DNA from 2 places in the Rhizobium sp. USDA 4016 genome. Region 1 is predicted to be linked to the other one. Evidence: predicted binding sites of a transcription regulator. Region 1 holds the regulator's gene; the other holds the start of a gene.
What was found. The regulator PhoB, encoded in region 1, activates phosphate uptake and scavenging genes when phosphate is short. The targets are predictions, from matches to a motif close to TGTCATNNANCTGTCAT.
Positions count from the first base shown of each region.

Region 1 (3,413 bases):
GAACTCCGCGCCCGCGTCGGCATGGTCTTCCAGAAGCCGAACCCGTTCCCGAAGTCTATCTACGAGAACGTTTCTTACGGACCGCGCATCCATGGAATTGCGAGGTCGAAGGCCGACCTTGATCAGATCGTCGAAAGCAGCCTCCATAAGGCCGGCCTCTGGAACGAAGTCAAGGACCGCCTGCAGGAATCCGGCACCGGTCTGTCGGGCGGCCAGCAGCAGCGCTTGTGCATCGCGCGCGCCGTTGCCGTCAGCCCGGAAGTCATCCTGATGGACGAACCGTGCTCGGCGCTCGATCCGATCGCGACCGCCAAGGTCGAGGAGTTGATCCACGAGCTTCGCGAGAACTACAGTATTGTCATCGTGACGCACTCGATGCAGCAGGCAGCCCGCGTTTCGCAGCGCACCGCCATGTTCCACCTCGGCAATCTCGTCGAGGAGAATGACACCGACAAGATGTTCACCAATCCGGACGACCCGCGCACCCAGGATTACATCATGGGCCGCTTCGGCTGAGCTGCGGCGTTCAGGCTATTCAAGGACAATCCCAATGGCATCGACCCATATCTTTTCTGCCTATGACGAGGATCTGAAGTATTTGTCCCGCCGCATCTCGGAAATGGGCGGGCTTGCCGAGCAGATGGTGTCGGACGCCGTCCGCGCGCTAGTTAACGGTGACGCTGGCTTGGCCCAGAAGGTCATCTCCGACGATGTCGTCATGGATCACGCCGAGCGCGAGATCGGCGACAAGGCGATCGTCACGATTGCCCGCCGCCAGCCGGTGGCCTCGGACCTTCGCGAGATCATGGGCTCGATCCGCATCGCGGCCGATCTCGAGCGCGTCGGCGATCTCGGCAAGAACACCGCCAAGCGTGTCATCGCCGTGCAGAGCACCGGCGTTCCGCGCAAGCTCGCCCGCGGTCTCGAGCATCTTTCCGAACTGGCGCTGGTCCAGCTCAAGGAAGTACTCGACGTCTATGCCTCGCGTTCAGCCGACAAGGCGAAGTCGATCCGCGAGCGCGACGAGGAAATCGACGCGATGTACACCTCGCTGTTCCGCGAGCTGTTGACCTACATGATGGAAGATCCGCGCAACATCACCAGCTGCACGCATCTTCTCTTCTGTGCGAAGAACATCGAGCGCATCGGCGATCACGCCACTAACATTGCCGAAACGATCTATTACATGGCGACCGGCGCACAGCCGGAAGGCGAACGTCCGAAGGACGATACTGCCAACACCGTCGGCGCGGTCACGGAATGACAATTCCGAACCGGCCCTCAGGAGACAGAACCGAATGATCCCGAGAGTTGCAGTCGTTGAAGACGAAGAGGCACTGAGCGTGCTTCTTCGCTATAACCTTGAGGCCGAAGGTTTCGAGGTCGACACCATTCTGCGCGGCGACGAGGCCGAAATCAGGCTTCAGGAGCGCACGCCGGATATTCTGATCCTCGATTGGATGCTGCCGGGCGTGTCGGGCATAGAGCTTTGCCGCCGCCTGCGCATGCGCCCGGAAACGGAGCGTCTGCCGATCATCATGCTGACGGCGCGCGGCGAGGAAAGCGAGCGTGTGCGCGGCCTTTCCACCGGCGCCGACGACTACGTGGTCAAGCCGTTCTCCACGCCCGAACTCGTTGCCCGCGTCAAGGCGATGCTGCGCCGCGCCAAGCCCGAGGTGCTCTCCACGGTGCTGAAATGCGGCGATATCGAACTCGACCGCGAAACGCATCGTGTTCACCGCAAGAGCCGCGAAGTCCGTCTCGGCCCGACCGAATTCCGTCTACTGGAATTCCTGATGTCGTCGCCCGGCCGCGTCTTCTCGCGTTCGCAGCTTCTGGACGGTGTCTGGGGCCACGACATTTATGTCGACGAGCGCACCGTGGACGTTCATGTCGGTCGACTGCGCAAGGCGCTGAACTTCTCCAACATGCAGGACGTCATCCGCACCGTCCGCGGCGCAGGATATTCGATGGAAGCATAGCAGGGAGGCTGGAGAAGATGTCGGTGCGGGTACTTGTTGTTGAGCAGGACGAAGATCTGCTCGCGACACTGAAGCATGCTCTGGAGACAGAAGGGTATTCGGTGAACTGTCTTCACCCGCATGCGTCGCTGGTCGAGCTCGTTGCGTTGCGGCTGCCTGATGCGGTGATATTCGGTGCGCCGGCTCCTGGCTCGATGGCAATCTCGACATGCCGCCAGTTCCGGACAACTGGAGCGACCGCCCGCCTTCCGATCGTGGTGCTGCTGGACTCGGCCCTCGAGCAGGACCGGTTGGCCGTTCTCTCCGCCGGAGCCGACGACTGCCTCATAAAGGCAGTCTCCCCCGTGGAACTCCTCATCCGCTTGCGGAACCTCCTGCGGCGTCTCAATCCAGCGCTGCTGGAGAGCACACTGAAGGTCGGGGATCTGACGCTCGATAAGAACGCCCGCCGGGTTCACAGGCAGAAGAAGGAAGTCAAGCTCGGCCCCACCGAGTTCAGGCTGCTCGAGTTTCTGATGAAGTCCCCCGGCCGCGTCCACTCCCGATCGGAATTGAGGGCATCGCTGTGGGGTAACGATGCCAGTGTCGATGAGCGCGCTGTCGACGTACACATCGGGCGTCTCCGGAAGGGCATCAGTTTCGGCAAGGCCGATAAGGTGATCCGGACGGTGCGTGGCGCCGGCTACGCACTCGGCGACTTCTGATCCGGATCAGGTTCCTATCCTATCCCCGTCGCTGTGCGCACAGATTGAGACGCGCGATACAGCTGTTCGCGCAATACGTGTGTCACGTCGATTTCACGCGACTGCCTATATTAGGGTGTGCTTAGTCGCGCTGGAGGTGATTCCAGTCCGCCTTCGGCTCCCATACTCGCCTAAGGGCGTCAGACATATAATCCCGCTGGGATGAGGGTTCGGCCCGATAGGCCACACTCGTCCCAAAGTACAGCTAGTTTGGTTGAAGCGATTTGGAGTATTCCATGACGATCAAGACGGCGTTGTTGAGAATGTCCCTGATTATCGTTTCCGGGTGGGTCATGGTCGGCACCATCACCTTGGTGATGTTCCATTGACCAGCGAGGTGTAAACGGCATGCGGTTCCTGGTGTACACGAAAACGATCGCTGAACTCGATTATGACGAAGAGACGCGCGTCTTGACGATCATCTACCGGGACGGCCAACTGCGATCCGTTCCCCATGTCGATCCCAAGATCATGATGAAAATGGTTGCACAGCTTCCTCCGGAACGATCCCTCTACCTGATGCAGGCGGCGATCTGAACGTCGCGGGCAAGGCAAGGTGCGACCGCACCTGGCGTCAATGCATGGCCTCGATAAAGGCGCGGCGATAGAACGCGCCGAGGTTGATCCGTTCTGCAGCGACCGCCACAAGCTTCTTTTCGAGACGGCGCTCGAATTCCCGCGATCGGGC
Region 1 is NZ_JBWCCY010000004.1:1,564,968-1,568,380, forward strand. Features, by position in the region: gene pstB (phosphate ABC transporter ATP-binding protein PstB) at 1-516, shown strand, start outside; gene phoU (phosphate signaling complex protein PhoU) at 551-1,264, shown strand; gene phoB (phosphate regulon transcriptional regulator PhoB) at 1,299-1,982, shown strand; gene ACZ9DP_RS22850 (winged helix-turn-helix domain-containing protein) at 2,000-2,686, shown strand; gene ACZ9DP_RS22855 (hypothetical protein) at 3,074-3,262, shown strand; gene ACZ9DP_RS22860 (hypothetical protein) at 3,300-3,413, opposite strand, start outside.

Region 2 (3,413 bases), 170 kb from region 1:
AGGATCTCCTCGACCGCCATCTCCTTCTCGACGAGGCATTCGAGGATGTCGTCGAGCACCGGATAAGGCGGTAGCGAATCCTGGTCCGTCTGGTCCGGGCGAAGCTCGGCGGACGGCGCCTTGTCGATGATGTTCTGCGGGATCACCTCGCCGGACGGCCCCAGCGCTTCCGGCGGCACATGACCATTGCGCCAGCGCGACAGCGCATAGACCTGCATTTTGTAGAGGTCTTTGATCGGATTGAAGCCGCCGTTCATGTCGCCGTAGAGCGTCGCATATCCAACCGACATTTCCGACTTGTTGCCGGTCGTGACCACCATGGAACCGAACTTGTTGGAAATCGCCATCAGGATCGTGCCGCGCGCCCGGCTCTGCAAGTTCTCCTCGGTAATGCCGCTATCGGTTCCTTCGAACAGCGGCGAGAGCGCCGAGGTGAAGCCCTTCACCGGCTCCTCGATCGGCACGATGTCGTAGCGGCATCCGAGCGCCTTGGCGCAGTCGGCCGCATCCTTCAGCGAATCGGTTGACGTGTAGCGATATGGCAGCATCACCGTTCGGACGCGCTCCTCGCCGAGCGCATCGACGGCGATCGCCGCGCAGATCGCCGAGTCGATGCCGCCGGAAAGGCCGAGGACGACATTCTTGAAGCCGTTCTTATTCACATAATCGCGGAAACCGACCAGGCAGGCGCGATAGTCGGCCTCGTCGGGCTCGGGAATACGTGACATCGGGCCTTCGCTACAGCGCCAGCCGTTTTCGCCGCGCTTCCAGGTCGTCACCGCCAGCGCGGTTTCGAACTGGCTCATCTGGAAGGCCAGCGATTTGTCGCCATTGAAGGCGAAACTCGCACCGTCGAAGACGAGTTCGTCCTGCCCGCCGAGCTGATTGGCGAAGATTAGCGGCAGGCCGGTTTCGATCACCTGCTTGAGCGCCACCTGATGGCGCACGTCGACCTTGCCGCGATAATAGGGTGAACCGTTCGGCACCAGCAGGATTTCGGCGCCACTTTCGGCGAGTGTCTCGCAGACGCCGAGATCGTTCCAGATCTCTTCGCAGATCGGCACGCCGATCCGCACGCCGCGGAAATTCACCGGCCCCGGCATCGATCCTTCGGAAAAGACGCGCTTCTCGTCGAACTCGCCGTAGTTCGGCAGGTCGATCTTGTCACGCAGCACCAGGATCTGGCCGCCGTCGAGAACTGCAACCGAGTTATGCCGCCCCGTCTTTCCCTGCCGCGGGAAGCCGACGATGACGCCGGGGCCGCCGTCTGCGGTATCGGCCGCGAGGTCCTCGACCGCCTTCAGGCAGGCCCTCAGAAAGGCCGGTTTCAGCACGAGGTCTTCCGGCGGATAACCGGAAATGAAAAGCTCCGTCAGAAGCAGCAGATCCGCGCCTTGGCGGGCCGCATCGGCGCGTGCCTCACGAGCTTTGGCGAGGTTTCCGGCGACATCGCCGACTGTCGGGTTCAACTGGGCAACGGCAATCTGGAGCGTATTCAAAGGAGCGTTTTCCTGTGTCATGTCATCCATTTAGCGCGGGCCGCCCGCCGCTTCAATTGCCCGCGCCATGAAAAGCCGCGGGGTCTGCCGGGCGAAAAACTCAAACCATAGGGAAAAGCCGGGAAACCGAAAGGTTCATCTAGCGTTCATGACAGGCATGTGACACTTCGGTGAAGATTTTATGACGTCGGAGTATGCCGTTGATTGCGTTGATAATGAAGTCCGTACCGGCCAGAAAAGCAGCACTGCTTTCCGCCGGTTTCGGGTCGAGTGTTCAGTCTCCGGCAGCGCGCGCGGCAATCGGCATCGTATTTTCGTTTTCTCTCGCTTTCCTCAGCGTTATCACCGTCGAGTGGATTGCGCGCGGCACGTTGACCGATGTCGGCGAGTTCCTGACATCGACGGTTAGGCCCGGCATGACGACCGTCGCCATGCTGACGATCGTGATGTTGACCCTCGATGCCGTATTTGGACGGCGCTACCAATCGGCATTGGTATTGATCCCGCTTTTCCTGATCCCGGCCTTTGTCTCCAATCAGAAGCAGCACTTTCTCTCCGACCCCTTCTATCCGTCCGACGTACTCTTTACCCGTCAGATCATGGAGCTGCTGCCGGTCATGGTGCGAGACAGCCCGTGGACCGCCACAGCACTTCTCGTCGGCATCGTGCTTTCCACCGCAGGCATCGTTTTCGCATGGCGTTATGCCTGGCAGAACTTCCCGAAACTCTCTCGCCAGGCGCGCCTGCGCCACCTCTGCCTCGGGTTGCCGGTGCTAACGGCCTTCGCGTCGCTCATGGACTATTCGCAATATTCCTACATTCGCGACCGCCTGCAGGTGGTACCGATGATGTGGGACCAGAAGGAGAACTACCGCAGCAACGGCTTCATACTGGCCTTCCTCTTCAACATCCCGATGGCCGATGTCGCAGCGCCCGCCGGTCTCAACGCCGATGCGCTCGACGCGATCCCCTCGCGCAACTACGGCTATCTAACCGGCCCGGAAGAAAAGCCGGACATCATCATGCTGATGAGCGAGTCCTTTTGGGATCCGATGAGGTTGAAAAACCTCTCATTCAGCGCCGATCCGATGCCGAACGTCCGCGCCGCGCAGTCCGGCTACGTCTTCTCGCCGGAATTCGGCGGCATGACCGCCAATGTCGAATTCGAGGCACTGACCGGCTTCTCGAATGCCTTCCTGCCTTATGGCAGCATTCCTTACCAGCAATATGTCCGCAGCGACGTGCCCTCGCTTGCCACCTTCTTCCGCGGCGAAGGCTATATCGCCCGCGCCCTGCACCCCTTCAGCGGCTGGTTCTGGAACCGAAACCAGGTCTACAAGGATTTCGGTTTCGAGGAGTTCCGGACCGAAGAAACGATGCCGCCGATGGAAAAGCGCGGCATCTTTGCCTCCGACGATTCCCTGATGAAGGAGATCATGCGCGAGGGCGACGGCCTCGATAAGCCGTTCTTCTTCTTCGCTGTCACCTTGCAGGGACATGGTCCCTACGAGCCGTATCGCTATGCACGCAACACGATCGGCATCCGCGGCAACATTCCGGAGGCCGACCGTGCGACGCTTGCGACCTATACGCAGGGCGTGAAGGAAGCTGACGACAGTCTCAAGATGCTGATGGATTGGGCCTCGAAGCGCGAGCGCGAAACGATCATCGTACTCTGGGGCGATCACCTGCCGCCGCTCGGCAACGTCTATATGAGCGCCGGCTACATGGCGGACCAGGTCGCGACCCGCAGGGCGCCGCTCGACGTGATGAAGCGCGAGCATGAAACGCCGCTGGTCATCTGGTCGAACAAGAAAGGCGTGAAGGAGAACGTCGGTACGATCAGCCCGTCGCTGATCTCCTACAACCTCCTCAAGTTCGCCGGTTTCGAGCATCCCTTCTACACCGGCTTCC
Region 2 is NZ_JBWCCY010000004.1:1,730,859-1,734,271, reverse strand. Features, by position in the region: gene ACZ9DP_RS23755 (NAD+ synthase) at 1-1,520, opposite strand, end outside; gene ACZ9DP_RS23750 (LTA synthase family protein) at 1,700-3,413, shown strand, end outside.
Region 2: ACZ9DP_RS23750 (LTA synthase family protein) is a predicted target of PhoB. The motif match lies at 1,648-1,664, and genes of this name have one in related genera.